One region of the Paenibacillus marchantiae genome, then DNA from elsewhere that is predicted to be linked to it. Evidence: riboswitches for the same ligand, from Rfam matches in the RefSeq annotation. Region 1 holds a riboswitch; each other region holds the start of a gene.
The links. Region 1 has a riboswitch for cyclic di-AMP ahead of PTQ21_RS24035 (3D domain-containing protein). Riboswitches for the same ligand answer to the same signal wherever they lie in the genome.
Positions count from the first base shown of each region.

Region 2: it holds a riboswitch for cyclic di-AMP, as region 1 does, so the genes downstream of both, PTQ21_RS15620 (C40 family peptidase) here and PTQ21_RS24035 (3D domain-containing protein) in region 1, are expected to answer to the same signal.
Region 3: it holds a riboswitch for cyclic di-AMP, as region 1 does, so the genes downstream of both, PTQ21_RS05705 (C40 family peptidase) here and PTQ21_RS24035 (3D domain-containing protein) in region 1, are expected to answer to the same signal.
Region 4: it holds a riboswitch for cyclic di-AMP, as region 1 does, so the genes downstream of both, PTQ21_RS05325 (resuscitation-promoting factor) here and PTQ21_RS24035 (3D domain-containing protein) in region 1, are expected to answer to the same signal.

Region 1 is NZ_CP118270.1:5,357,853-5,365,582, reverse strand. Features, by position in the region: gene PTQ21_RS24050 (M20 family metallopeptidase) at 1-1,166, opposite strand, end outside; gene PTQ21_RS24045 (ABC transporter substrate-binding protein/permease) at 1,348-2,811, shown strand; gene PTQ21_RS24040 (amino acid ABC transporter ATP-binding protein) at 2,798-3,520, shown strand; cyclic di-AMP (ydaO/yuaA leader) riboswitch at 3,806-4,002, shown strand; gene PTQ21_RS24035 (3D domain-containing protein) at 4,005-4,673, shown strand; gene PTQ21_RS24030 (polysaccharide deacetylase family protein) at 4,806-5,594, opposite strand; gene lpdD (prenylated flavin chaperone LpdD) at 5,744-6,088, shown strand; gene PTQ21_RS24020 (PspA/IM30 family protein) at 6,218-6,889, shown strand; gene PTQ21_RS24015 (DUF350 domain-containing protein) at 6,985-7,386, shown strand; gene PTQ21_RS24010 (DUF4178 domain-containing protein) at 7,410-7,730, shown strand, end outside.
Region 2 is NZ_CP118270.1:3,376,426-3,384,155, forward strand. Features, by position in the region: gene PTQ21_RS15590 (glycosyltransferase family 4 protein) at 411-1,541, shown strand; gene PTQ21_RS15595 (YkvI family membrane protein) at 1,632-2,690, opposite strand; gene PTQ21_RS15600 (xanthine phosphoribosyltransferase) at 2,895-3,476, shown strand; gene PTQ21_RS15605 (hypothetical protein) at 3,575-3,904, shown strand; gene PTQ21_RS15610 (hypothetical protein) at 4,028-4,246, shown strand; gene PTQ21_RS15615 (carboxymuconolactone decarboxylase family protein) at 4,364-4,693, shown strand; gene PTQ21_RS15620 (C40 family peptidase) at 4,798-5,262, opposite strand; cyclic di-AMP (ydaO/yuaA leader) riboswitch at 5,268-5,399, opposite strand; gene pelA (pectate lyase) at 5,812-6,771, shown strand; tRNA gene PTQ21_RS15630 (tRNA-Leu) at 6,890-6,973, shown strand; gene PTQ21_RS15635 (X2-like carbohydrate binding domain-containing protein) at 7,325-7,730, shown strand, end outside.
Region 3 is NZ_CP118270.1:1,252,571-1,260,300, forward strand. Features, by position in the region: gene rbsK (ribokinase) at 1-76, shown strand, start outside; gene PTQ21_RS05695 (c-type cytochrome) at 401-760, opposite strand; gene PTQ21_RS05700 (GNAT family N-acetyltransferase) at 911-1,405, opposite strand; gene PTQ21_RS05705 (C40 family peptidase) at 1,805-2,275, opposite strand; cyclic di-AMP (ydaO/yuaA leader) riboswitch at 2,279-2,416, opposite strand; gene PTQ21_RS05710 (hypothetical protein) at 2,668-3,510, opposite strand; gene PTQ21_RS05715 (M1 family metallopeptidase) at 3,521-5,512, opposite strand; partial or broken gene PTQ21_RS05720 (YwhD family protein) at 5,615-6,117, shown strand; gene PTQ21_RS05725 (transglycosylase domain-containing protein) at 6,261-7,730, opposite strand, start outside.
Region 4 is NZ_CP118270.1:1,171,957-1,179,686, forward strand. Features, by position in the region: gene rsmI (16S rRNA (cytidine(1402)-2'-O)-methyltransferase) at 1-421, shown strand, start outside; gene PTQ21_RS05310 (AbrB/MazE/SpoVT family DNA-binding domain-containing protein) at 712-966, opposite strand; gene PTQ21_RS05315 (HD domain-containing protein) at 1,286-2,566, shown strand; gene PTQ21_RS05320 (TatD family hydrolase) at 2,895-3,665, shown strand; cyclic di-AMP (ydaO/yuaA leader) riboswitch at 3,907-4,160, shown strand; gene PTQ21_RS05325 (resuscitation-promoting factor) at 4,434-5,618, shown strand; gene rnmV (ribonuclease M5) at 5,775-6,320, shown strand; gene rsmA (16S rRNA (adenine(1518)-N(6)/adenine(1519)-N(6))-dimethyltransferase RsmA) at 6,325-7,227, shown strand; gene yabG (sporulation peptidase YabG) at 7,287-7,730, shown strand, end outside.

The DNA.
Region 1 (7,730 bases):
GCTTGCTTAAACTCTGTTTGAATGGTTTGCAGCAATTCAGGCTGTGTAAGAACATCATAAGCAGTTGCAGCAAGTGCCTTGGCTCCAAGGATCATACCATCCAGGGCCCGTTCCTGAAGCGCCAGATCACGGAATTCAATGGAATGAAGCGTATGAACTTCGTCCACAACACGGATATAAGGATGGATCGCAGGACAACGCAAGGATACGTTACCAATATCCATAGAACCATGGTCGTTCCCACTCACGATCTCCTCTTGAGAAATGCCGAGTTCAAGCAGATTAGTACTAAAAGCAGCAGATAATGATTCATTCGTGACCATCTCATCATAGGAAGTCTCATAATTAGATGTAACAAGCCGGCATCCGGTTTGCAGAGCAGAACCTTCCGCGATCTGAATTACGCGTTGAGTGAGAATATTCAACTCTTTTCTCGTCGAGGCACGTACATAGAATTGGGCTGAAGCATAGTCAGGAATAATATTGGCTGCCTGTCCTCCGCTATTGATAACACCGTGAATACGAACCGTGCTTTTCACTTGTTGTCGGAACGCATTAATGCCATTAAATGTCTGGATCACCGCATCTAGGGCATTAATGCCTTCATGTGGACTTGCAGCAGCATGTGAAGATTTCCCATGGAATTCAAATTGTACGGCATCAATAGCCAAGGAGCTTCCAGATTTCTCATAGGCGTAGTAAGGGTGAGCCATTAGCGCGACATCACAGTCATCAAATAAACCTGCTTCAGCCATAGGAACTTTAGCGCCACGCGTTTCTTCCGCTGGTGTACCGAATACTTTTAATGTTCCGCCCACTTCATCCAGTATGGACTTCAGACCTACCGCAGCTCCGAGGCTCATCATGCAGATTAGATGGTGTCCACAAGCATGACCGATTTCCGGAAGTGCGTCGTATTCACATAACAGGGCAATAGTCGGACCTGGTTTGGATGCAGCATACGTACCGATGAATGCGGTATCTAAGCCAAGAACAGGAGCTTCTACGGAAAAACCGTGGTAGGCAAGTTCTTCTTTTAACCGAGCAGAGGCGAGGTATTCTTCGTTACCAAGTTCCGGATTGGCACCAATGTATGATGAAATCTCTTTAAAACGGGAAGCATATTGATCAATTACAGTTAAAATTTGTGTTTTGGTATGTGTCATGGTGGACTCCTTAAGCAAAAATGAAAATAATTCAATAATTATATCATAGTTGCGGTTATTTTTCAGAAACTAGTCAGGATTTGTAATGTCGAAATTCATTGCATAATCATGCATTCTACTTTATAATGACTCAGGCATCAACAACAGAAAGCATACAAAGTATTATAAGGGGAGAACAGGGTTGAAATTGATTAGTCGTTACACCATGATGCTGCTAGCTCTTGTGGTCTTGCTTACTACGGTTGCACCTGTTGCGTTGGCAACGGGAACTACAAGCAATTCAGGCAGTAAAAAGCTGGTGCTCGGTACAAGTGCCGATTTTGCACCATATGAATTCCATAAAGTGATTGATGGTAAAGACCAAATTGTCGGATTTGATATTTCGATTGCTAAAGAAATTGCTGCCGATCTTGGCGCAGAACTTGTAATAGAGGATATGGGTTTTGACGGACTTCTTCCTGCGTTGCAGAGTGGTCGTGTGGATATGGTCATCTCGGGAATGACGCCAACAGATGATCGTAGACAAAGCATTGACTTCTCCGATACCTATTATAAATCAAAGCAAGTCATTATGATTCGCAATGCGGATAAAGATAAATATCCAACCATGGCGGAGTTGGAAAATGAAAAGATTGGAGTTCAAAAAGGCTCCATTCAGGAAACGATTGGCCAGGGAATCCCAGGCGCAAAACTGACAGCACTTGATAAAATATCTGATATCGTGCTGCAATTGCAGACCAATCGTGTAAATGCTGCGATCGTTGAAGATACGGTGGCTGCCGGTTATCTGGATGATGTGATTGGATTAGCACCGGCTATTCCGGATGAGGAGCAGGCCGAAGCGGCAATCGGGATTCGTAAGGGCAATACGGAATTGCTGAATGCAGTGAACGGAACGCTCGAACGTCTGAAAAGCGAAAATAAAATCGATCAGTTGGTTACCGAGGCAAGCCAGTTGATGGCAGACAAGGTGAAAAAAGATCAAAACATTTTTCAAGTGTTCTGGGAATACAAAAGCTTTTATGCAACAGGCGTAGGTTACACCCTTTTACTGTCTGCACTCGGTGTAATATTCGGGGTAATTATCGGTTTGATCATCTGTCTGTTACGTCTGCATGACGTTTCAATTCTGCGTTGGATCGGAACAGCTTACGTTGAAGTTATTCGTGGTACACCAATGCTGGTTCAGTTGATGATTATCTATTACGGTCTTGCTCTAACGTTGGGGATTAATTTCACGCCGCTTCAGGCGGGGATTATCACACTATCCATTAATAGTGGTGCCTATCTTGCCGAGATTTTCCGCGCTGGTATACAGGGTGTGGATCGAGGCCAGTTGGAAGCAGCTCGTTCCCTGGGAATGGGTAGAGGTGCGGCAATGCGCTTCATTGTGCTTCCACAAGCGTTCAAAGCGGTGTTGCCGGCGATCGGTAATGAATTCGTGACCATTATCAAGGAATCCTCCATCATCTCGGTTATTGGTATGGTGGACATTATGTACCAGGCAAGTGTAGTCAAAAACATTACGTACCAAGGAATGAATCCATTCCTGATTGCAGCGGCCATTTACTTTGTGCTGACGTTCATTTTGTCCAAGCTGCTGGGTCGACTGGAAAGGAAGTTGAGTGCAAGTGATAGACGTTAGACAATTACACAAATCATATGGAAATAACGATGTGCTCAAGGGCATTAACGTAACAATTGGCAAAGGCGAGGTTGTCGTGGTCATCGGTCCGTCCGGATCGGGAAAAAGTACCTTTTTGCGCTGCCTAAACCTGCTGGAGCAGCCAACTTCCGGCGAAATTAATTTTGAAGGAGTTTCGATCACTGACCCTAAACACAACATTAATGCAACTCGTGAAAAAATGGGGATGGTATTCCAGCATTTCAATCTGTTCCCGCACAAAACGGTGCAGCAGAACATTACGATTGCTCCCATTAAAGTGAAAAAACAATCTGCACAGGAAGCGGAACAAATCTGCGCAGATTTGCTGAAGACGGTTGGCCTGTCTGACAAAAAAGACACTTATCCTAATCAGCTGTCCGGAGGACAGAAACAACGGATAGCTATTGCAAGAGCGCTTGCGATGCAGCCGCATGTCATGCTGTTTGACGAGCCTACTTCAGCACTGGACCCTGAAATGGTCGGTGAAGTACTGGATGTCATGAAGCGGCTTGCAGAGGGCGGCATGACCATGGTTATTGTAACGCATGAGATGGGCTTCGCACGCGAAGTAGGGGACCGCATCCTGTTCATGGATGGTGGGGTTATTGTAGAAGAAGGAACACCTGCTGAAGTGTTTGGTGAGCCTAAGCATGCACGTACACGTGACTTCCTTGCTAAAGTGCTCTAATACATCCAAGTCATCATTAGGATGAATTGGATGAAAATGCAAAATATATACTGTGGATGAGAATTCTTATTCCCTCATAGATCCCTGTCGGCGACCTGTCGGCAGGGATTGTTTTGTTGCGTGTGAATACGCACGGATTTACATAAAAAGTAACGTTTCTGTCATCAACGATATAAGCTCAAATAGACATTTTTTTGAAAAAGTCGCTTGAATTCAGCAAAAATATTGAAGTGAATTAGCCAGATGGTAACATTTACTACGACTCTTGGTTACAAAGTTGTGATATATTTGTTCCTGCCGAAACTTCCGGAGTTGGGAGTGTGGGGGATGTAACGATGCAGAGTGTGCTTGGGGAAGAATCATTTGCACACGGCTTGGGGTGAATTAGGGCTACATAAATTATTAATGTAATTGAACCTATAGGGTGGTTTCCTCCATCCGAATCCGACAACTAACTTCGCAGGCATAATGAGGGAGGAAGACCATGATTAACAAGAAACGTATAGCCAAAACAGCAACAGCTTTGCTGACAGCAGCAATGCTCATTCAGGCCGTTCCGGCTCATGCTGATTCAGTTCATGTGGCCAAAGAGGGGGATACCTTCTACACCTTATCCAAACAATATGGAGTTGGACTTAACGCTCTTATTAAAGCTAACAATGACATTTCAGCTTACAACATTTATGGTGGTTTGAAAATTACGATCCCTGGTAAAACAACGAACACAGCTTCTGCTGCAGCAGCTAAAACGGAGGCCAAAACGGTAACTGCCGCAAGCCTTGACGTTAATGCAGATAGTAAAGTTGTACAAGCCTGGGGTAAAACGTTTGATTACAGCAAAGCTGTCGACGTCAAAGCAACAGCATACTCCGCAGACGCTTCCGAAAATGGAGGATGGGGTGCCGTGGATTACTTCGGTAATCCGCTTGAATTGGGTACCATTGCAGTAGACCCAAGTATCATTCCATTGGGTACAAAGGTACTGGTGACAGGTCATACACATCCCGGACTGCCAAAACAGGCATTTGTCGCAACGGCTCGTGATGTGGGTAGTGCCATTAAAGGTCACAAGATCGATATCTTTATTCCTGGCAGCAAGCAATCCGTGAGCACATTTGGTATTCAGGATGTTGAACTTTACATTTTGAAATAAAATCAAAGCGTAGCTGCACATCATCATATGTGACTCCAACTAAATCTAAATTAAACAATAAAGGGTGTTCTCCAATCACAATAATGTGATGGAAGAACACCCTTTTGAATATCCAACTTCAGGGATCTTGACCTATTTACCCTTTGGCAGTTCCAGCATTTCGTCCAAAGTCACCAGCTCGTACCCGCGGTTTCGCAATTCCTCGATAACTTCAGGCAACGCCTCGATGGTACCACTCAGCTTCGATCCGACACCGCCTCCTGCATGTTGCAGAACAATGGAACCTGGTTTAACGGCCGACAGGATGTTTTGTTTGACTTCCTCTTTGGAGAGGCCCTTCCAGTCCAGGGAATCGACGTTCCAATTCACAATGCTGTAATGTTGTTTGGCCGCCCATTGCAGCTGTTGCTCATTAATGTCGCCATAAGGTGGACGAATCATTTTGGGCGTGTACCCCGCCAGATTCCGAATAATATCCCCGGTATGTAAGATTTGTTTGCGAAATGCATTCATGGACAGCTTACTGAACTCCGGGTGATTGTAGCTGTGATTGCCAACAATATGCCCTTCCTTTACCATGCGTTTCACTAAATCCGGATGTTTCTCAGCGCGATGTCCCACAATGAAAAACGTAGCCCGCACCTTGTATTTTTTTAGAATATCCAACACCTGCGGGGTGAACCGTGGATCAGGTACGTCATCAAAAGTCAGTGCGACCTTTTTTGTCGAGGGGCCATTTGTTTTGAATGTATCCGCATATTTCTGTCTGAGCTGTCCCAGAGTCAACTGTTCTTCTTCAGAAGAATCAGACTTCGAAGCAGGTTCGGTTTGCGGGCTTGAAGAAGCCCATAACTGAGCAGGAGCGTAACTTCCTCCCAGAAGAATGACCATGATGGATAACATTATGAGGCGTATACGCATGTTAGTGCCTCCTTTTCCCAAATTGCGTTCTCTTTGGTATGCCCGGGGCCATCCGTATTTATGCATAATGTGAGATGTTTCATTGCTGATTTATCAAATCGGAGCCATAATTCCACCATATATATATAGAAAAGGACAGGTGGATCAGGATGAGTACATACGACTTAAATTCCGTTCGTTTACAGGTGATTGAGGCAGGGGAAGACAAGGTGTTTATGGTAACTGGAGGCAGATCACATATTGGAGCAGTAGCGACATTTTATCCGGACCGTGAGCGGGTAAGCGGGGCTACGATGCATATTCCGGGGCATAAAGAGCAAGAGCTGTGTGAAAGGCTCGCACGTAAGGCTGCCCTACATTTAAAAGTAACCGTGACCGTGATTATGGGGATTCACTTTGATGCAATTACGCGCATGCAGATTGATGAGATTGTGCAGACTGCAGAGAAGCTGCTTGATGAAGAGCTGTGCCAAACTAGTCAACTGATTCAATAGTTCGATGGACGCTAAGTAGGCTAAAATCGTTTTTTATGATTTTTTTTGTTAAAATTGAAACGAGTAGAACATTGCCACGTATGTATGTTTATATACAAGGATGAACTATCGACTAGGAGGAATACCATAATGTCCATTTTCAAACGATTGCGCGATTTAACGATGTCTAACATTAACTCTATTATTGACAAGGCAGAAGATCCGATCAAGATGACGGATCAATATATCCGAGATATGCAGGAAGATCTGGAAGATGCGGAGAAAGCTGTTGCTGCACAGATCGCTATTGAGAAGAAATTCAAGCAGCTGTTCGAAGAACAGGAAGCTCTCGTGAAGAAACGTGAGGAGCAAGCACATACAGCAGCGCGTGCACAGAATATGGATTTGGCTCGTCGGGCACTGGAAGAGAAAAAAGTGGCTGAAGAGAAGATGGCTGAATACAAAACAAGCTATGATCAAAACAAGGCTTCTGCCGATAACCTTCGTGGCAAGCTGGACGAAATGCGCAAACAGTTGACCCAAATGAAAAATAAACGTGAAACATTGGTTGCGCGCTACAACGCTGCAAAAGCTCAAACCGAAATCAACAAGGCGCTGAACGGATTTGGCTCCGATACTGCAAGTGCCGGCATGAAGCGTATGGAAGAAAAAATGATGCAGATGGAAGCTCAGGCTGAAGCTAGCAATGAGATGTCGTCCAAAGGAAAATCGCTGGATGATGAGTTCGAGAAGCTGGGCAAGGATCAGGCTGTTGAGGATGAACTGGCAGCATTGATGAAGCAATACGAAAATAAGAACTAAACCTTGTAAGCAAGCAGGGGCACCAGCGGAGGAGAGACCAGCGTTTCTCCTTCGCTTTTAATTGCGGTTCATGTTGAGATGTGGGGGCTATGTAAATGGATTTGAACATTTTGGCAATGCTGGTCTGGACGTTATCGGGTTCGGTTTTGCTGTTTGTCTTAATGTATGTAGATTCTTTGTTCACGAAGTATAAGGATTTTGCCGAAGTGAAGGCGGGCAATATGGCCGTTACAACACGTATGGTTATGAAGCTGTTTGCTCAGGGATATGTACTCGCCACCTCCATTTCGACAGCGGGTCATCTTGGAGAAGCGTTGTTGGTATCCGTTGTTTCATTTATCATTTTGCTGATTCTGGAGAGTGTGGTTCACTTTATGATTCGGAGATGGGCCAACCTGGATCTGGATACGGGAATACAGCAGGGCAAGACAGGTTATGGTTTGTTCTCAGGTGCACTACATATCGTGGGCGCATTAATTATTGCAGCTTGTTTATAAGATAAAGAACAGGAGTAATGGGTATGAGTGTGTGGAAACGGATTAAAGGGATAATAGCCAAACCTGAACCTCCTAAGGCAGAGAAAACAATGCTTCAGCTGGCACCTGGTGATATCTGTGAGGTTTCGCTGGTCACCTATGAAGTGGTTGGACGGGTACATCATCGAGCGCGGAATGCAGCTGTCCTCACGTTGCAGGATGGTACGGCAATCCGACATTTGCATATTGAAGAACGGGAAATGACCCGGTATGCCCTCTATACACCCATTGATGGCCGTCTTGATGCACCAGACGAGGTGCCTACGTTGCTGGATCTGGATGGACGTGCGTATCATCTGGAGGAA
Region 2 (7,730 bases), 2.0 Mb from region 1:
GGGGGCTACCATTGCTCACTGGCTTTCATTTGTATGTCGGCAAAAGAGGCTTAACTTTCAAAATCATACATCCGCTTCTTAGCCGAGCATCTTCTGAATATGTTGTATATACGACTCCGAAGTGAGGGCGTACGCTCAAACAAGATGAATAAGATAACGTATAGTAGAATAAAGGCAGACAGAGAGCGATGATTTCCATTGGAATTGCCCTCAGTACCTAACAGTACTCGTAATATCGTCAGCGTCAGATGCAACATGGTACAATTGATATTGAAATGAATTCTATTATTCGGCTGTAAATGAGCGAGTGATAAGAAATCTCATTTTGTACCTTTACTGAACATATGTTCTGATATATCATGATTGAAGATGTAATGAAAAGATTTATGCTAGAAAGGGGGAAACTAACGGTGAGATTGCTGCAGGCGCTTTTCTTTCCTCCGGAGCAGCCCGGAGGTGTATCCTCTATGATTCCGTATATGCAAGAGAGGTTTACAACCCCGAGGTGGGAGATGGATCTGTTCTCGTTGCCTAAGCGAATTCGCAACAAGGGCAGGGAAGATATCCAGTTTGAGACGTTCGATTGGACCCAATATCAGGATAGTCCTGTCGTGCAAAAATATATGCAAACCTACCGGGATTATTTGTGGTGGACCAAGCTGCGTATTCAGAAGCCTTACGATCTGATTCATGCCCATCATCCTATTGCGGGGCTTGCAATGAAGAAGGTTTTCCCGGATGTTCCTCTCATTCAAACGATCCACTCCAGTTATGAGCGAGAGCTGATACTGAATGGACGCATTGAGCCGAACGGACCGGAGCATCAATTCCTGCTGGCCATCTATGGTGAGCTGGAGCACCAGGCAGAGCGGTTGTTAACAGTATCGGATTCTTTCCGTCGTTATCTGGCGCCTTATGTACAGCACCCCGAAGTTATCGGTGTGATTCCGAATGGTTTTGATGAGAAAAGGTTTAAGCCAATTCCCCATGAGAATGCGATACCACAGCTGGTCACGGTATGCCGTCTGGTTCCGGCGAAAGGGCTGGATATTCTGTTCAAAGCCTGTGCCGAACTGAAAGCCCGGGGACATGATTATGTGCTTCATATTATTGGGGACGGACCGATCCGTCCAGACTTGGAAGAATTGGCCCAGCGGCTGGGCATTTATAATGAGACTATTTTTTATGGTTACACGCTGCACCCTGAGGAATTCATGCCATTTTTTGATATCTTTGTACTTCCTTCGCGGGCGGAGGCGTTCGGGTCTGTTTTCGCGGAAGCAGCGCTTAGCTGTCTTGCCCTTGTAGGTACAGATGTTGGCGGCATACCCGAACAGATCGAGAACGGCAGTAACGGCTTGCTGGTGCCTTCAGAAGATCCGTCTGCACTGGCAGAAGCGCTGGAGAAGGTGATGGTTGACCCGGCGTACCGTTATGAGCTCGCTCGTTCGGCATGCGAGAAGGCCAAAACCCATTACTCTTTGGGCAGATCGGTCAATGAACTGAAAAAAATGTATTTGCAATTCTCGAGCCAGTTTTAACTTCTGGAAAGGGAAAAGAAGGAAGCCGCTGTGTGAACAGCGGCTTTTTTTATGTTTAGGGAAATGATACTTCGCAACAAAAATACGTTGTTATAGGTGTTTGTTACGACCTCGAAAGCTTCCCCATCGATCCATTACTAATTTTGCACCCCAGACCAGTGCCAAACTGCCGAAAATGGGGTAAAGGATAGAGAGCAGGGAGCTGAACCCAAACTGGCTAAGCGAATAACATAGCAGCATGATGGCCAGTATGATTAGTTTGGGATGTACGTGGACATGCTGTCTGAGTTGGAGGGTCATTCCATAAATATCGGCTACAAATGTACTGAAGATTTCCATAAAAATCAGGGATACATAGATAGACTGGACTACCCATCCAAGTTGAAAGGCAATGCTGCCCATTGGAATTTCAAATTGCGTGATGCCAGGCATCTGGGCTGACATGGCGAAGTGGGCTGCCATAAGCATGAATCCTACACCAATCCCGCCCAGAACGCCGCCCCATTTCAGTACCTTTCGGCTGCGAATCTGATTCCCCACCGGAACAAGAACAGCTTGGGCAAGTGCCAGGTTGAATGAAGTATACAACAGAGGAGATAACCAGACCTGGATTGGATTGCTGTCCGTGGTTAATGTAATAAATCGGTTTGCGCCGGGATGATGTATGGTGCTGGTGATCATAAGCAGAGAGAGCAGGAGCATCATTGGCACTACGATACTGTTCATTTGCAGAATAGCCTGAATGCCCCGTCCAAGCAGCAGATATGTACCGATAAGGGTAACAATCAGTCCGGTCTGGTAATGAAGCCCCAGATGCTCTACAAAGACCGACCCTGCTCCGGCCAGCATGACACTGTTTACTCCGATGAGAATAAGAAGGGTAACCCAGGTAATCCAGTTTCCTGCTTTATGACCGAATAGATGTTTGTTGAGATCTTCGTATGAGCGCGAGCCGGTATCATGGGCAATCAGCATCATTTTTGTACCTAACCAGACAAAGAGCATGGTCGATAAGCCAATGGTAATGGTGGCCCATTTGCCATACTGGGTAAAAAACTGCAATATCTCCTGTCCTGTTGCAAAGCCGGCTCCTACTACCGTTCCAATGTATGTAAATGCGATCTGCAGCACCCGAAATGCCTGTTTCATGCGTTTCCCCTCTCAGGCCCCTGAATAGTTTGGACATGCGGGTGCCATGGTACAAGGTATGCTTGACCCATCAAAGTCATGACAATTGAAGTGTGACATAGGGTCATTTCTATGCTCTGGACAAGAGCAAAGGCAATTTCGCTTGAACTGATAGCCGGATCTATGATACTTTTACGTCATAGGATAGGCTTGGGAGGTCAAATTATGGAAGTATTGAAACAACGAATTTTACAAGAAGGTGTAGTCATGTCAGATCAGGTGCTGAAGCTGGATGGTCTGCTGAATCACCAGATTGATCCTGCATTGACGATGGAAATGGGACGTGAATTTGCCGCTCGTTTTCGTGAAAGTGGTGTAACTCGGGTCATTACAGTGGAGTCTTCCGGGATTCCGGTCGCCTTTGCTGCCGCACATGAACTGGGTGTTCCTCTGGTATTTGCCCGTCGCAAAAAAACACTTTTGGCTGACCCCGACGCCTACTGTGAAAGAGTACCTTCTTTTACGAAAGGGATCGTAACAGATATTATGGTGTCCCGTGAATATATTCATGAGAATGACCGTATTTTGTTTATTGACGATATCATTGCGAATGGCGATGCCGCTCGTGGTGTCATCAAAATTATCGAACGTTCGGGTGCGGAACTGGTCGGATTCGGTGTCGTGGTCGAAAAATGTTTTCAGGCCGGAGCGCGCACTATTCGTGAGCAGGGTATCCCGGTTGAAGCGTTGGTGCGCATTCGTTCACTGAACGATGGCACCGTGCAATTTGACGATAACGAATTGTGACTTTTTAAAGGAAAAAGTGCCTATTTTTATAACAATGCCTTTGCATGACCGCTGATTTCATTTATAATGGGGTTATGTTAGGGAGAGGAGGCAACACCATGGGTAACCAACCGGCAACAGAACAATTTTTTATTGATAAGCTGGCGGAATCGAAAGTACATTTTGAGCGTGCCCTGGATTGTAAACATACGGAATTCGATGACCTTTATCCCTATATGATTGAACATCCTCAATTTTTCTGGTACAAACGCTACGTTGCCTGGTCAGAATTGCTGACGATTGTAGGCTTGTGCGAAGAGTTGTCCTTCTCTTGGAAAGAACAATTTACACCGCATCAAGTGGAGTACCTTGAAGAACGTGTGATGTCCGCCAAAGTGCTTGATTTTTGGTTTGAGAAGAACGACAGCAAAGAGCACGCGCAGCGGTAACTTTCAGTCGGGACATACTTTCGAATGACATGACAGTCCAATACAGTCACGTGAGACCTAAATGACTTTTCATTTAGGTCTCTTTTTGTAAATAATTTTTTTGGGAAAGTAGGCGCCATAAATATGATCAGTGATGCACAATTGGATGCACTGCGTTTATCGGGTGAAAAAGTAAGGGTAGTACGGGACGAGATTCAGTCCAATGATGTGACAGGTATTGTAGTGGCTTGGGACGGGGAGCAGGTACTCATTCGCCGTCAGAATCGTCGTGTGGTCAAGCTTGATCGGAATTACCGATATCAATTGTTCAGCGAACCACGCGAGAGCCTGCTCGAAGAATAGGACATGCCTATTTAGGTTCATTTACCATGGATGTTTTGGCATAATTACACCTCTCGGGAGAGAAGATAGGTACAGTGAGAGCTTGTAACATATCAGCCGAGAGGATGTGCGGTAACCATGACACTGATGAATGATAAGGTTCATGCCTATAAAGATCAGATTGGTGAATTAAGCGATGTGCTACCAGCAGTGGTGAAGTCTTATCATGAGTTCACTGGAGAATGCTTTCAGGCAGGGGCGATTGATGCCAAGACCAAACAGCTGATTGCGCTGGGTATTGGACTGTTTGCGAACAATGAGGTATGTACGTTTTACCATGTGGAAGAGGCACGTGCCAAAGGAGCGACCGATCAGGAGATTATGGAGACGGTTGCTGTGGCTGGAGCGGTAGGCGGAGGCCATGCGCTGTCTCAGGGTGCAATGAGAGTACAGAAGGCTTTACATTAAGTATAGAAGTCTACAGCACACCGGATTTGTAAACAAAAGCCCCAAACAAAGAGGAGGTCCCGGATTCACCCGGAGCCTCCTCTTTGCACTATATCAAATCAAACTTATATTTTGCCCAGCATTTTGTTATACATAAATTGTCCTGTTACCCGGCGTGCTGTTACGTAACGATCGTTGAAGTAAGGATTGGATAATTGTGTGATGCTGACACCCTTGCTGCTTGAAGCATGAGCGAACTGTCCGCCCCCAATATATACACCTGTATGTGAAATGCCATTGCCCATCGTATTAAAGAATACCATGTCACCAGTACGCAGATTAGCTTTGGATACCGGAGTTCCGGCCTTAGCTTGTTGCTGGGAAGTGCGTGGTAATTCAATGCTATATTTGTTGAAAATATATCTCATAAATCCAGAGCAATCAAATCCGGCCATTGTTGTGCCACCCCATTTGTAAGGTATGCCTGTCATGTTGTTAACGACGGTGTTGATACTGCTTGCCTCTGTGCTTGCTGCACCGGATGTAAATAGAACTGCTGCTCCAAAAATGGAGATGATAAGCTTTTTCAAAATTTTTGTTCTCCCTTCGATGCCTACGGAGTTAGCTAAGGGTTCGGTAGAAGGTTCCCTATATTTCCTATGTATAAGAATAATTCACCCAAAATGGTTCCCCCGTTTTCAAACATGAAACTCGGCAAATGAATAATTAAGTTTTTGTAACCTTTTGAAACTATATTGCATAAATGCGAAAATGTCAAACCGATTTTGAACACTTCTTATCATCTCAATGTTAACGGAATTATCGCTATTTATGTAGAAATAACTCGAATATTGGGTTTTAATAGATGACAAAAAAGTAACTACTGTTTCAAATGGAGAAAAATTGGATAATTTATTGGCTTTCTCACATTTCGATTAGACGATACCTATAGGTTAAGACAAAGAATTTGTTACATATTGTTGCAATTATTGACAAAATTCATTGTTTTGCATAGAATTCTTTTTGTATAATCCACTTATTGGATGAAAAGAAATAATTTGGGTTTAAAACAAATATAAGGAGGGTAGACGCTCAAGGAAAACAGTTTGCAGAAAATGAATTGGGGAGTGTTCTAAACGATGTTGAAGGCACAAGCAAGGTTTGCATCTTTGGTAATGGCATGTACAATGATTTTCTCTGTTGTCGGAATGGTATTTCAGCCTGCTGCTAAGGTATCTGCTGCAGACGCATCTGGAACGACAGCAAGTATCTCAGATATTTTGAAGAATCAACGTCCTGACGGGGGATGGAAGAAGGATTACAAAGAAACAAGTGGTGAGTGGGCCAAATCTACGATTGATAATAAAGCTACATACTCAGAAATTAGAAGATTAGCCAAGGAATTTAAAAAGACAAATGATCCGCGATATTCGGCTGCTGCCATCAAAGGAATCAACTTTTTGTTAAATATGCAGTACTCCAATGGAGGATGGCCACAAGTATACCAGAGCTCAGGCTATCACAAACACATTACCTTCAACGACGATGCCATGATTAATGTCATGTACATGCTGGATGAAGTAGGTGCACGTAAAGGTGATTTCTCATTCATCGACAGCTCTCTTGCGGATCGCAGTAAAAAATCAGTTGCCAAAGGTGTAGATGCTATTCTCAATACACAGGTTGTAGCAAATGGTAAACTGACTGCATGGGGACAGCAGCATGATTCCAGCTCCCTAAAACCTGCAGGAGCAAGGATATATGAAGTGCCTTCTCTAAGTGCTGGAGAGAGCAGTACGATTGTAAAGTTTTTGAAAACAAGACCGTCGAACTCGAAAATTAAGGTTTCCATTCAAGCGGCAGAAGCCTGGTTCAACAACGTGAAAATTACAGGATACAAGTATGTCAGAGAAAACGGAGATAGCAAACTCGTAGCTGATTCAGGTGCATCGCCAATTTGGGCACGTTTTTACGAAATTGGAACGGATAAACCGATCTTCGTAGGACGTGATGGGGTTGTGAAATACAAACTCAGCGATATCGATAAGGAAAGAAGAGGCGGGTATGCCTGGTATGGCAACTGGCCTTCAAAGATATAATTTATAAAAAGCTTTATCATTGAAGGCGAAATTATATTTTTTTTGTTGACACTAATTACCTGCACATGTTATATTATCTCTTGTCGCCGCGATATAATTTCTCGGAGATAAGACATACGCGGTCGTGGCGGAATTGGCAGACGCGCACGGTTCAGGTCCGTGTGGGCTAACCCCCGTGGAGGTTCGAGTCCTCTCGACCGCATCATATGTAACACGAAAAAGGTTCCTAGAATGGCATTGCTGCCACTCTAGGAACCTTTTTTATTTGTTTACAGATTTTGATCTTTGCTTTTCCTGATTCTTTTCAACCCATTCCCTCGGCTTGAGCAAAAATGAAGTTTCCATTTGTTTATTTATCCATTAATGGAAATATGTTTGTTCTGCGACGGTTTGCCCCTATATTTCAGGTTAATTGTACGTAAAATACCGAATTGTACCTATCTTGGGAATGCCTCATCCACTATTCTCTTCTCGTGTGGAAGCGCTATCAACAGGAATTTGAATGACCAAATTCAGAGGGGGTAGGGATAATTTGAAACGAATCGGAAAAAGGATGGCAATGTGTTTCATGGTATTTATGATTGCGGCGGTGCAGTTCGGGATTATGGGAACGACAGGTAATGTGGCACAAGCAGCAGATAAGAGTCTGGCCCAAAAGCCGTATATGGGTTGGAGCAGTTACAGCATGCAGGTATATGACGGGCCGGGTAACTGGACATCGGCCGAGAGTATAAAGAAGCAATCGGACGCCATGCGTGAGAAGCTTCAAGCCCATGGATATGAATACATTAATATTGATGCTGGCTGGAACGGTGACGAAGATGAATACGGCCGTCCTATTCCGAGTACTGTTCTTTATCCAAATGGATTTCAGGAGGTCATTGATTACGTCCATAATAACGGACAGAAGATCGGAATCTATCTGATTCCGGGATTATCAATCACCGCCTATGATAAAA
Region 3 (7,730 bases), 2.9 Mb from region 1:
CGGCGCCCAGTCCGGGATGCCGTCCGCACGTGAAGTGCAGGCTTTCCTTGCCGAGCAGAAGGCAAAGACCCAGTAATATATGCATACTTTAGGTGAATCAGAGGCAGGCTGGAAGGATACGCTAATGCATCTATTTAGCCATAGCATGGTGGATGTTTTCATCGGAGCATCCCTGAAATGACCAAGAGGCTCTTACTTCCCAGTACGGGAGAGTAAGAGCCTCTTGTCTGTATGACCATTGATAAAACGAGTAACCCTGTATTACCAATAAGGGTTGACTACGTTGCGCGTCTAGCGCCAGCGTGGTTTAGAGCATGAGTAAAGAGCAGAGGATGATTGAAGCCATCACACTCTCTATACATGCCCCCTGCCACAAACTGATCGCCTTGAACATCTTGGATTACTTCTTCTCCGCCAGCCACATCGCAATATTCGCGATTTCTTCATCCTTCAGCTTGTCTTTGAACGAAGGCATACCGCCGCTTTTACCTTTGACGATGGTCGTATAAATCTTCTCCACATCGTCCTGGCTGCCAATCTTCTGCAGACTAGGGCCCATGCCCCCTTGAAGCTGATCACCGTGGCAGGTAATACAGTTTGCTTTGACCAGTGCCTCAGCCTGTCCTGCATCCATTGTAACTTGCGGCATCGTCGGTTTCGCTTCTTCTGCAACTTCCTCTTTCCCTGGAAGCGTAAACATTAGTACAATAGCTAAAGCGCACGCTGCAAAAAATACCCCGCTCATGATCCATTTGTGCATCCCTTATGTCCCCTCCAGAATGAAAGATCATCTAACTTGAAACTATCCATATCATTATAACGGAACCTGTAGTGACATCATAGCATTTTGTGGTAATTTTTTGAACTAATCACATAACCGGGGACTTTTTGGGGTGATTTCAAGCCCTAGTTATTCGCGTGGACCTTCATAGACCATACAGTAAAAAGGTTTCAAACCACCCGGTGTCTGTCGTTCGTATGTATCCTGCGTAACAAATCCGGCTTTGAGATAGACACGAATAGCCCGGTCATTCCAGGTCAGAACTTCCAGATCAATTTCGTTTGCAGGGTTCCGGCGAATGGCTTCCTGCACAATGGCCGAGACAAAAGCCGTTCCTTGACCATGACCACATCGATCGGGGTGCATGCCAAGTCCGATGCGGGTTACACCTTCAAGAGGGAAGTACTGAGCAAAACCGCAAATCTGCTGATCCTCTCCCAGCACCACCGCATATTGTTCTTTCCGTAGCTTGGGATCGCCGAATTCCACTTCAAGTGCTTTCATCTGCTCCCAGGGCAGCCAGCTATAAATATTATAAGGCGGGTCATACTGCCAATCGCAGATTAGTTCCGCGTGTTCTTCTTGCATGGGCACAACGTGAAACGTCACAGGGGCTTCATCCATACAACTGCACGCTCCTCTCATTGTGAACAAGCTATAATGATTTTGATTTGTCCATATACATATACATATGTCATTCCATATCTAAACTTGTTTTCACTCTACAAAAGAGGCGTTCATTTGGCAAGTCCTCGTTTTTGAAAAAAAGTGAAACAAAAGTTCCGGTAATTTCGTTTATATTATAGTGGGATGGGTAAAAACATTATAAGAGCACGGGCAAAGCAATGAAAAATAGCTTTAAAAAAAGTTAAAATTAGGTTTGATAGCTATCCCGAATATGTTAAGGAAACGAAGCACAAAAAAACCGCCGGATAACATTCCTGCGGAGAATGTACCAGACGGTTCTATTATGCTTCGTTACAGTAAAGTTATTGTTACAGCATGACGTTGCTCGGCTTGTCCCTATTCAATGGCCAATGTCTCATATGCGTCCGTGCTCATAATACGTTTAGCGCCAACATAGCGGTTGGCCCAATAGCTTTCGCTTAATTCGCTAATTGTAACTCCTTTGGAAGAAGAGGAGTGTGCAAACTTCCCATTCCCTACAAAGATCCCTACGTGCGAGACCCCTTTGCCCGTTGTATTGAAGAATACCAGATCACCTGGTCTCATTTCCATCCGGGATACCGAATCACCCATGTCGAATTGTGAACTCGATTGGCGAGCCAGATCAATGCCCAGCTTGTCGAATACATAACTTGTGAATCCAGAGCAGTCAAAGCCGTTAAGCGTTGTTCCTCCGCTTTTGTATGTAGTCCCCATTGCTGAATCAATAACTTGGTCCATTTTCGAATCTGCGAATGCGCTGCCTGCTCCAAGCGATAATGCGAATGTGAGGCTGAGTACAGCTGCGGTTAATTTCTTCTTAAACAAGAGATATACCCCTTCCAATGCCTGCGAGGTTAGCTTAAGGATTCGGTTGAAGGTCCCCTATGATCCCTCTGTTGCAAGATCAATTCACCCATAACTGGTTCCCCCGCTTCCCAGGTGCTAGGAATTTGGCTATGCTAGTTATGCACCTGCGAAATCAAGAAATGACGATTAAATTTTAAGTAGTTACAAATATGAAGGTAAAGATTACAAAGTTGTTACTAAAAACTCACTGCGATTATTGTAACAGAGGTATATCACTTTGGCAACGTTTAACAACAAAATTAACAAAAAAACCTCGACCTTTGACGGGGAAAGGTCGAGGTTTGCTTGTTTAACGGCATTTGAAGAATACAACTTTACATAGAGATGGTAACCGTTTTTAACCGTTCGATTTAATCCTTGACCGAGTTGGACTGCCATAGGCGGAAATGGGCACATATTTTCCACAGGCTCAGCAAGCACCGGGCAAGTGGATACGTTTGTTGTAGGATAAGGCCAGTTAAGCCGGTTAGTAACCATGAAGCTGAAGTAAAGGCGCCAAAGACCAGCAGATGAAGGCCGCCCAGCAGGACAGCAATGCCGATTAGAGTGATGACTTGGCGTAGTGCAATCCATATAGCTTGAAACGTACCACGTGCTCCGCCTTCCCCATCGGGAGCTGAGATACCAAACTGCATGTACAGTAGGACATGATGGATAACCCACCCGTATACAATCCAACCAGCAACATAGGGAATACCAGGCAAGAGCAGATGGAGGGAATGAAAACCTTCCATAAAGATGGAATAGAGCTTTGGCGCGAGCCAATAAGCGGGTAGCAGCAGTAATATAGTCCGAATGGTGTGGAGCAACAGCATCGGTTTCCATAAATTTTTGATACCGCGAATGAATGGAATGCGCTCTTCCGAATGGTTATAATGCTGGAGCGAGTAGAGCAGCCCTGCCTGAATGAGTGGGCTAATCAGAATCCGTATCAGCAGCATAGCCCCTAAAATCCATAAATAGCGGTGAACCTCCGGATTCGTTGTCAGACCGAGTTGGCTCTCCATTTTAAATAAAATCGTACTGAGTTCCCCTGTATCAGGGTCAGGATAACGCAGGAGCAGCGGAACCACAGCTGACTGCACCATCCGATAAAGAAAGTATCCCCATACTAATTGATAGAGAAATAAGAGTGCCGCAATGAACATATGCTGACGGACGAGAAACCAGCCTTCACGTATTTTCGCTTTCACTGTATCCACCTCACCATGACAGACTTCCGAATATGGCTTCTATAATTTTGGTTGCGCTCATGCTCCAGCGGGATTTAGTTGGCTCATCCAGTCCGGCTTTCAGAAAATTGTTCATATGATGGTTCTCCAGCACAATCGTGTATAGCGGATCAGTCATAGCCCAGGAAACAGGGGAAGTATAGGTCAGTTTGTAGGTAATGCGCTCCTCGCTACCATCCCATTCTTTCGTCATGGTTTTCCCATCTTCGAACATAATTCGAACAGGAACCTTCTTATATTCACTCCCTTTTTTCTGCAATGTAACCGATGACTCGTACAACGTTTGGCCGTCTTTCAGGATAGGATTGATTGCGATCTTTTCCACTGCAAAGTCAGCCATGCCATCGCCGTATACATACTGATTAAAATAATCGGTCCAGGATGTACGCGTCACTTGTTCCACGACCTTTTGAAAATCAGACGAAGTAGGGTGTTTGAAGCGGTATTTATTCACATAGGTCGAGAGAATACGCTCCATCGTTTTAGCACCAACCTGTTGTTCTATTCCAAGTAATACAAGCTTGCCTCGTGTGTATACGTTTGCTGCATATTGATTCTGGGAATCAAACTTCCAGGAGTCCTGTGTCAGTGAAGCTGGAGAAGTAATGAGACCAGCTTGTACGGGCAGATTCGGGATAAGTCCGTATTCCTGTTCCATTACTTTGTCTTCTGCATAGGAGGTGAATCCTTCGTCCAGCCAAGCCTCTTCAAATTCATTACTCGCGACCATGCCGTAAAAATACTGATGCCCAATCTCGTGCACAACCGTGCGTTCCAGATCGTAGCCAGGAGCAGAATCATCTGCACCGAAGGCGGTGACCAAGGTAGGGTATTCCATTCCCCCTGCGCCATTCCCTGATTTGGGCGGGACAACGATGGACAGTGTGGAATACGGATAAGGGCCAAACCACTTGCTATAATTGGATAGCGCTGCTTTGGCGGCGTAGAAATAACGTTCCTTCAGATCCTCATGAGCAGGGTCGAGATACAGCTTGATTCTTACGCCTGGCACATTGGGAGCAGAGAAGGGTTCTTCTGCATAAACAAAATCAGGAGAGGCTGACCAGGCAAAATCATGCACATCATCGGCATAGAACTGATATACTTTTTCGCCGTTCTTCACAACCGCTTGCTGGGTTGGGAATCCAGTAGCAGCTACTTTGTATGTTTCCGGTACCCGAATACGCACACTATAGATACCAAAATCGGCGTAAAACTCTGAATTACCGTGATACTGATGCAGATTCCAGCCTTCGGTCGTCCGACCTCGTGTGCCTACTGGCTCATATACGCTAAGTTTAGGGAACCACTGACCTGCCATAACGAAATTATCTGCTGTTCCCATGCGGGCAAAAATTTTCGGTAGCTTGACCTCAAATCGGGTGTGAAGCGTGATGCTTTCACCGCCTTTAACGGGTTTGGGCAGCCGTACCTTAATGAGGCTAGTATCTTTCATGTTTCCGTCATCCGGTTGCACATACTGCATCCGATGTAAGAGAGAAAGCCCATCCTCTGTTTTCATTTCTGTAATATGCATGGAACCGTAACCGTTCGTGGGCATGACATCACCTCGAAGTTTCCCTCCGGATTCTTTCATAAAAGTGGTGTCGGCAGAAGAGAAGGCATTGGGATACATGTGAAAATAAAGCTCGCTGACGGTTTTCTTACCTGGATGTGTCCAGGTGATCGTCTGAGTCCCTTGCAGTACATTCCCGTCTACCAGCTTCACATCCATGTGATATTCCACTACGCGGTTGCTGAACACTTCAGCGGTAGGTGTCTGTATACTTTCCGGAGATGTTTGGGTTTTGACGGGTGCCGTAGGCTTGCCCGATTCCGGGGCGAGCGCAGGCAAGTCAGATTGAATGGAGCGTGTGGAGCCCAGACCAAGCCATATCCCCCCGGCAACTACACACAGGGCTATAATTGCGGTGAGCCAGCTCTTGGCGCGTCGTGGAATCATCGTTAAATACCTCCCGTTGACAAGCATCTACAGCATGTATATGTTTGCATTGGGGCGATTATTAGTTAAAATATTTGTATCAACCCTTGGAGGCTATAAAACATGGACCAAAACGAGCAGAACGGCAAAAAACAGATTGCCTTGAATATCGTTAGTGCAAAGAGCAAACACAAAGGTTTCGGTGCAGGCTCCATTGATCTGAATAACCTTTCCCCGTTATTATTGATAACGGTGAAGCAAAGATTGATGTGGGCGCGATGCATGCGAAGAGCAAAGTGGAGCGCAATATCAAGTTCTCGACTAATCGTGAGGATGTGCCCAATGGACGCCAAGTATGGCTAGTATGGGTAGCTGTGGACCGTAACGAACAGGGGCAGTTCTATGGTGGAGCAACTGCGTGTGAGATGTGGATTGATACAGAAGCGCGTCGTGGATGGAAACTGCTTGCCGATCATGTGAATCGCATGGATTATGCCATGAAGCGCCGGTTCATGCTGGATGATCTTGGACCTGAGGATCGCGCGGCACTCAAGACGTTGCTGACTACGCATAACGAAGAATGGTGGAACGCTTCTCCGGATGAATTGAAAGAAGCGCTTGCCTAATTAATGAATGTTTCAAGCTGTTCAAAAAGAAGAAGCAAAAGCCCCGTGACCGAGATGATCGGTTCGGGGCTTTTGCTTTTATGCTAAATTGAATTTTACGGGTAATGACGCAATTACGTCATTACGTATTTACGTCACTTTGGTTATTCCACCCACCAGCGTTTGAAATCCTTCCACCATGAATGCTTCTCTTCCTGTATTCCCTGCTGGTTTTGCACTTCTCGAGTGTCTTTATCTTTCTCTGAACCCGAATCGTCTGAAGCGCTGCGGCAGACCTCGGTCGGTTCCGTGCCATCAATAAAAACTTCCAGCCGTTTCTCGGCGCAGCCATTGCCAGCCAGTTTGCCGGATTCGGGATCGATATATACACTGACGACGTTATCCGGTACAGTAAAAATCTTCGGTGGAACACTGGCGAGGGCCTGTTCCGTAAACTGGGCGAACATGGGTGCCGCACGACGCCCGTCGGATGTGGAAATGGCTTTGCCTTGATCGTAACCGACCCAGACAGCCGTTGAGAGCTCTGGGGTGAAGCCGACTAGCCAAGCATCCGTATTGGTCGTCCCCGTTTTGCCGGCGACAGGCCGTTTAATCGTTGCAGATACCCGATTACCCGTACCTCCATTTTCGAACACACTTTCCATCAAGCGTGTTAATACATAAGCGGCAGCGGGTTCAACGACCTTCTCGGCCTTGGTCTGAGGTGCTTCATAGATTACTCGTCCTGCGGCATCCGTCACTTGCAGAATGGCTACAGGAGGTGTCCGCTGTCCACTTGCGGCAATAGCGGAAAATGCTGAAGCCATCTCCAGTGGACTAACAGGCGAGGTGCCGAGTGCAAGGGAGGGTACCGGGCTCATGTTGCTCGTAATCCCTAGATTCTTGGCCATCTTCACCACTTGTTCAGGTCCAATCTGCATAATCGTATTTACCGCGTAGATGTTGTCCGAAGCGGCGATCGCTTGTCTCAGATCAATCTCACCTAAATACTTATCCCCGAAGTTGCCGGGTTTATAGGTTTTGCGATCATTGTCATAATGAAACAGGGTCGGCTCGCTTTTAAACATGGACGCACTGGTGAGCTGTTTCGATTCCAGGGCAGCCAGATACATAATCGGTTTAAAAGCAGATCCCGGCTGGCGTGTAGTCGCCAGTACATGGTTAATCTGATTGGTGCGGTAATTTTTGCCGCCCACCATCGCTTTGATATATCCGGTACGCGGATCGATCGATACCAGAGCCGTTTCGAGCTCACTTTTGGCGTCCATGCCCTTGGCTACGGCATCTTCCGCCGCTTTTTGTACACGCAGATCCAGCGTGGTGTATATATTCAATCCCCCATGATCCAGCATCGCTTCGCTGATTCCCAGCTCCTTGATGGCTAGATTCCGGATATAATCGCGGAAATAGGGTGCACTTTCTACGGTTTTGCGTTCACTTTCCGGCTTGAACGAGAGCATTTCTTCATAAGCCTTGTCTGCTTCCGCTTGCGTAATTTTGCCGATGTCAGCCATGGCATTCAATACAACCTTCTGCCGGTCCTTGGCGTTCTTCATATGATTATATGGAGAATAGTAGGTCGGACCCTTTGGAATCCCTGCAAGCATGGCACT
Region 4 (7,730 bases), 2.8 Mb from region 1:
GAAAAAAGACATGCGAAAAGTGATGGAAGCTTTTAATGAGTCCAACGGTACGTTGCTATTTTATGAGTCCCCTCACCGTATTCGTAAAACTTTGGCCTATCTCGAAGAGATTCTGGGTGATCGGTCGATCGTACTGGCACGTGAACTGACGAAACGTCATGAGGAGTTCGCAAGAGGCAGTATCCAAGAGTGCATAGAATGGCTTGAGGAACATCCGCCACTTGGGGAATATTGTTTGCTTGTAGAAGGTATCAGGGAAGAAGAGCGTAAGGCGGAGCGGGAAGCCTGGTGGCAACTGCTGTCCTTGGAGGATCATGTGAGCCATTATGAGAATGAAGGACTTAGTCGTAAAGATGCGATGAAGAAAACGGCAACGGATCGAGGTTTGACGAAACGAGATGTATATAACGCTTTAATTTAATAACGAATCAACAAAAATATGCTGGAATAGGGAACATAAACTTTAAGGGACCTTAGATCCAACCTTAATGGAATATGAAAACGAGCAGAGCGGAGAAAAAATATATTACGAACGTCACCGCTCTTCTTTTTGGAGTTGAACAGACTCGTAGCTCGATTTTTTGGGTAATGAAAACCAATAATAAAGCAAAAAAATACCTTCCAGCGGTGGGGTTCACACCGGGAAGGCGATCAAGGAATATAAAAAGGTTAGAAATAACAATTTAATAAGACCATTATACCTGATATTTCTTATTTTGTCACAGGTGCAGGGATTTCGGAAATACATTCGTTACAAACAATTTTACCTTTGAAATAAGTAACGTTCTCTGCATTGCCACAGAAGATACAAGCTGGTTCGTATTTTTTCAACATGATGCGCTCGCCGTCAACATAGATCTCAAGAGCATCTTTTTCACCAATACCGAGCGTACGGCGCAATTCGATTGGAATAACTACCCGTCCCAGTTCATCCACTTTTCTTACAATACCTGTTGATTTCATCATTATAATCAGTGCTCCTCTCAGCTAACGATCATTGTCATTATTCGACATTATTTTATGTTTTATGATACTCATCATACCAACGATTCCCAAAACAGTCAACCTTAAAATTAGCTTAAAATAAAGGCTGTTTTTGATAAGATTACGAGTGGTAAGGGATTGGAAGCCATTTTTCGTATTTAAACATCAATGTCATCTTTGTCGATTTGGAAAACGACAAAACTACCTTATTCGACAAGATTCGTCAAAGCCTGTCGAATCCTTGGTGGTATTATACTGAAAAGCGACAAATACAAACGATATTTTAAAGGAGTGAATAGACATGGAACAGCGTTTAACGGAAGAAAAGGTGTTTAAAGATCCGGTACATAATTATATCCATGTGCAAGATCCGATTATATGGCAGTTGATCAACACGCCCGAGTTTCAACGTTTACGCCGAATCCGTCAATTGGGAACTTCGTTTCTTACTTTCCATGGTGCAGAGCACAGCCGCTTCTCACATTCCTTGGGCGTCTACGAAATTACGCGTAAGATTATTTCCCAATTCGAAAGAAGTCACTATTCAGATTGGCCAAAGGAGGAAAAGACGGTAGCCCTTTGTGCAGCATTGCTCCATGATCTTGGACATGGGCCATTCTCTCACTCTATAGAAGAAGCTTTCGATATGAATCATGAGGATTGGACTTGTCGGATCATTACAGGTGATACCGAAGTAGGGGCGATCTTAAGACGGTATGCTCCTGATTTTCCCGAGAAAGTGGCTTCTGTTATTCAAAAAACGTATGAGCAACCTATTGTTGTTAATTTGGTTACCAGTCCGCTAGATGCGGACCGCATGGATTACTTGCTTCGGGATGCCTACTTTACAGGTGTAAACTATGGGACAATTGACCTTGACCGTATCTTGCGTATGCTGCGTCCATATCACGGACGAATTGTGGTCAAGGAGTCGGGCATGCACGCCGTGGAGGATTACTTGATGTCCAGGTACCAGATGTACTGGCAAATTTACTTTCATCCAGTTACCCGAAGTTCGGAAATTATATTGCGGCAAATATTTAAGCGGGCAAAAAGTCTCATACAGCAAGGTTTTCAATTCCGCTTCATGATTGATCCACTACCCCAGTTATTCGCTGGACATCTATCGGTGGATGAATATTTACAACTGGACGAAGCTTTGATTCAGACGGCATTTATGCAGTGGCGCAAAGAGGACGATGCTGTTCTGAGTGAGTTATGCGAACGATTTATAGATCGCAAATTATATAAGTATGTAGAGATTGAACAGATCGACGTAAACATGATTGAAGAGATTCGGGAAGCCTTCACTGTAGCCGGTCTCAATCCCGAGTATGATCTAGAAATTGATTTTCCAACGGATAATCCGTATGATGTGTTTCGTCCGGATGAATCCACGGACAAGCAGATTCTGCTGCTTGATCGGCAAGACAAGTTACATGAGTTGTCAGAGGTGTCCGACATTGTCCGTTCAATCAGTGGTCTTCATCGTGGAAAGCATCATTTGTATTATCCGCAAAATAAGGTGGATGCGATTGTTCATGAATTACCGTCCCATATACGCCCCTATTTCTCCCATTAAATGATGCGTAATGCTGTTCAAGAATCATGATGTAAAAAAGCTTTCGAAAAGAGCTATTTTTCATGATACAGTAATCTGCTTTAATGGAGAGTACATGTAGATCGACATAATTTTGTAATCAAAGTAATTAGAATACAACCCGATTGCCTAAAAATGAGCACATATAGATATGAAGGAACTTGTTCGTTCTACATGTTGTGCTCAACAAACAATGAAAGAAATATAAAAAAAACATGATCCAATTTAGTAATAGTTATGTTCTGGTTAAGACTGCAGGATGGATTAAAAAGAGATAGTCGTTTATTCGACATGAAGGGAGAAATACAGCATGATGTTGTTCGACACACATACACACCTGGATGCACCACAATTCGACGAGGACCGCGAGGAAATGATTCAGCGTGCTGTGGATGCAGGCGTTGGTCGCATGATTAATGTGGGCTTTAACCGGGAGACCATTCCAACCACGATGAAGCTGGCTGAAACCTATGATTTTATATATGCTGCCGTAGGCTGGCACCCAGTGGATGCAATCACAATGCAAGAGGGTGATCTGGAATGGATTGCATCTTTATGCAAGCATGAAAAAGTGGTAGCCATCGGTGAAATTGGTCTAGACTATTACTGGGACACTTCACCGAAAGAGGTTCAACATCGCGTATTACGACAACAGATTGGTCTTGCCCGTGAGTTGAATATGCCGATTGTCATTCACAACCGGGATGCGCATGAAGATATTGTAAAGATTCTGCGTGAAGAGAAAGCTGGAGAAGTAGGCGGTGTCATGCATTCCTTCTCTGGCAGCTGGGAAACGGCGAAAATGTGTCTGGATTTAGGCTTTCATCTTTCCTTCGGAGGGCCAATCACGTTCAAAAATGCAAAGCAACCCAAAGAGGTACTTGAGAAGGTTCCTATGGACCGATTTTTCATCGAAACGGACGCTCCTTATTTGACACCGCACCCTTATCGTGGAAAACGAAATGAGACAGCGCATGTACGTCTGGTTGCAGAAGCAGCTGCGGAAATTAAAGGCATTTCGATAGAGGAAATTGCAGCAATAACGACCAAAAATGCCATGGAACGATTTGGGATTCGTTAAAAGATCGAGAAAAACGGGTGAAAAAGTGAGTTAGGCGGAGTTAATTTGCTTTTTGATCCAAATAAATCAAGAATATTACAATATTTTAACCAAATATTTAGAAAAACGTACTTGAACAACGCTTTACAACATGCATAGAAACAGGATATCATCTTTTCAGTGAATTGTTGTGCGGAAAATTGGACAGATGTTCGGGGGATGAACAAAGGGACACTTTCCGATGAAACAACATTACTTTCATGAATCAGTCTCGCTGAGTCTCCGTTAACGGAGAGCGGGGGAACCAATAGGGCTTAAACATCGGTGATTGCAGCCGATGCGCAACATGCGTTGACCCAAAAGCAGCGTATGAATCTGCGAAGCCGTATTTGATTTCTTCTTTGGGTCTCGGGGTGAATTCAAGGGCGTCCGCCATGAGCGGATGACCGGAGATAGGGCGGCTCTCTTTCGCCCGAACCCGACAGCTAACCTCGCAAGCGGAAAAAGAGAGGCAACCTCGTGCATGAATTTCCGATATTCAGAATCATTCGGAAGCCACGAAAGAGTTCCTCTTAAACTCTTTCTTTGGCTTTTTTGTTTTTGAATAAAAGAAATACGGTCATCATACGGTAAGTATTCAGGAGGATGACATCATGTTGCGAAGATTGATTCATGGTGCAGAACCGGATTATGTTGGTCCGATCTGTGTTCTGTAGAAAATTTGGTATAGTCGCGTCAAAGACATCATGCATTACTTTAGACGGCGAGGCTATGAAGGAGGACGGAGAAGTGGGCACATTCCAACCAGAAGAGACCCATGAGTCACGATCATCCAGTAAGTCTTTCGCGTTGCGGTGGAAGCATGAGAACTTGCGTCAAATGGCATTGATCGCGATTTTCTCAATTGCGCTTACAATCATGATCTTGTTAGTCGTTTACGGTCAGGCCGGGAAACAAATTTCACTGGTTATTGATGGCAAAGCTCAAGCGGTAGAGACTCGTACAGGAATGCTTCAGGAAATGCTGGAGGAGCAGTCAATCACAGTCAGCCCTCACGATCAGGTATCCATGCCCTTGAATGGGGCGATCACAGATGGAGACCGCATCGTTATTGAGCGGGCCGTTCCAGTTAATATTACGGCAGACGGGGACACCAAGACTCTGTATACAACCGATTCATCGGTAAAAGATGCGATTAAAAAATCAGGTATTCAAATTGCAAGTGAAGACAAAGTATATCCGGCGCTTGGAACCACTATTGAAGCGGATATGAAAATCCGTGTAGTGCGGGTAACAAAGCGTACGGTGGAAGTGGAACATCCGATTGCTTATAAAGTGATCAAAACGGCTGACCCTAGCTTGTACAAAGGCGACAATCGTGTCGTTGTGAGTGGTAAAGAAGGCACACTTGTACAGCATATTGAAAAAGTGTTTCAGGATGGAGAATTGGTCTCCAAAAAAATGGTGGGTAAATCGGTCGCAACGAATCGCGTCGATAAAGTGATCGCCATTGGTACCAAAGCCAAACCTGTTGTGAAAGAGCCAGTGATTCAGACGGTATCGGCGCAGACTTCCACGACAAAAACAGCAACAACCACGAACTCGAAGAAAACCGCTGCCTCGGGCAGCAAAGTAATTACCGTCTCAGGCAGTTCTTTTAAATATTCAAAAGTGTTGAAAAATGTATCCATGACGGCATACTCTTCTGAAGAGCCCGGTATCGGCACAAAAACAGCATCAGGTACTCGGGTAACTGAGGGACGCACCATTGCGGTTGATCCCAAAATCATTCCGATTGGCTGGTGGGTGTATATCGAGGGCCTTGGCTTCCGTCGTGCGGAAGACACAGGTGGTGCCATTAAAGGCAACAAAATTGATGTGTATTATGATAGTGTGAAGCATGCCCTGAACTTCGGACGGAAGAAAGGCAAGACGGTATATGTGATTGGTCCGGTGAAGCCAGAAGCGAACTAAAATCGTTTTACTTTGAAATGGGAATGCTATAAAATATAAGCATGAATGATTCATGCGGAATATGCGGCGGAGGGGTCTGAATTCAGTCTCCCCCGCCGTTTGGCAGAGAAGAGGGATATTCCTCTTCTTTTTGCGTTAGAAAGGAAGAAATGGAACATGATAAAAGAAGTGATCGTGGTAGAAGGCCGTGACGATACCGTAGCCATTCGACGTGCGGTTCAGGCAGATACGATCGAGACCGGTGGGTCGGCCATCAACCAACGCATTCTAAAGCGGATTGCACTTGCTCAAGAGAGACGTGGTGTCATCGTACTGACAGACCCGGATCATGCTGGTGAACGTATTCGTAAAATCATCGCCAATAAAGTACCTGGTTGCAAGCATGCTTTCATTCCGGAGGCAGATGCTACGCGCAAAGGCGATATCGGAGTGGAGAACGCTTCACCGGAGGCGATTCGTCATGCATTAGCACGTGTACACACGTCATATGAAGGCGCACCAAGTTTGATCGATTGGGAGGATCTGATTGCGGCGGGACTGATTGTGCACCCACAGGCTGCTGCACGTCGTATGGAGATGGGCAATCTGCTGGGCATAGGTTATTGCAATGGCAAGCAGTTCCACAAGCGGTTGAGTGTATTCCAGATTACCCGGGAAGAGTTCTCCGAAGCATTATCGCAAATTGAACGTGAAGGATTGTGAGCGTATGAAAGGCATGGAAGAAACCGTAGAAATTGCAACACCCAAACGAACCAAAGAAATTATTCAAAGACACGGATTTTCATTCAAGAAGAGCCTGGGTCAGAACTTTCTGATCGATCAAAATATATTGAACAAAATTGTAAATGCAGCTGATCTGGACGAGTCCAAGGGCGCACTTGAGATCGGACCAGGGATCGGCGCACTCACAGAACGTCTGGCTCGGGTAGCCGGTCCTGTAACTGCTGTAGAGATTGATCAGCGATTGATCCCGATTCTGGGTGAAGTGATGCAGCCTTATCCAAACGTTCGTGTGCATCACGGGGATGTGCTGAGGCTGGATCTAGCTGAGTTGTTCCGCACCGATTTTGGAACGGTAGATAAAGTGAGTGTTGTGGCCAATCTGCCTTATTATGTAACGACGCCAATCATGATGAAGCTGCTCGAAGAGAAGCTGCCTGTAGACAGCATTGTGGTCATGATCCAGAAGGAAGTGGCTGAACGCATGGCTGCTGCACCAGGATCAAAGGACTATGGCAGTTTGAGCATTGCGGTTCAGTACTACAGTATGCCGGAATTGGTCTGTATTGTTCCGCCCACGGTCTTTATTCCACAGCCTAATGTGGAATCGGCTGTAATTAAGTTAAAGGTGCGTGAACAACCACCGGTTGAAGTTCCCGATGAGGCACATTACTTCGAAGTGGTACAGGCTTCCTTTGCGCAGCGTAGAAAAACCATCTCCAATAATCTGAAAGCCCGTTTCTTCACGAAGGAGAACAGAGAACAGGCTGATCAGTTGTTGGAGCAGGCCGGTATCCAGCCTTCAAGACGGGGAGAAACATTGAGCCTTCAGGAGTATGCGACACTCAGTACCGTAATGTGGGAAGCTGGGGTACGATCAGCTCTGTAAAATTCGGATGAACCAATCCGGGTTTCTGCCCATACGATGGGGTAGAGGTGATTATGTTGATGAATATCGGAGACTTGGTCGTTCGAAAGTCATACGGTGGAGATGTGACTTTCCGGTTGGAAGGCCTCCAGTCGGACGGTGCCATCATTAAAGGGACCGAGTTCCGGCTGTTAGCCGATTCCCCTGTGGACGATTTGATACAGGTTCCTTATGAACCGCAGAGTGCGAAGACGAGGCAGGCCCATGTGAAAGCACATCAGACGCTCTCACGCCTGCAGCAGAATCGAATGGAACAGGCCGAGCGGAATCGTGAAGGTTTAGTTCAGGAATGGTCAGTTCAACAAGAACCCGCTTATTTCGAGATGCCTGGCAAAGTGCTGCACTTGGATGGCGATCCTAATTATCTAAAAAAAAGCATGAACCTTTATGAGCAGCTTCGTGTTCCCGCAGAGGGTCAATATGTACACGAGTCTGCCATGGCGGACACTTTATATCGTCTGCTG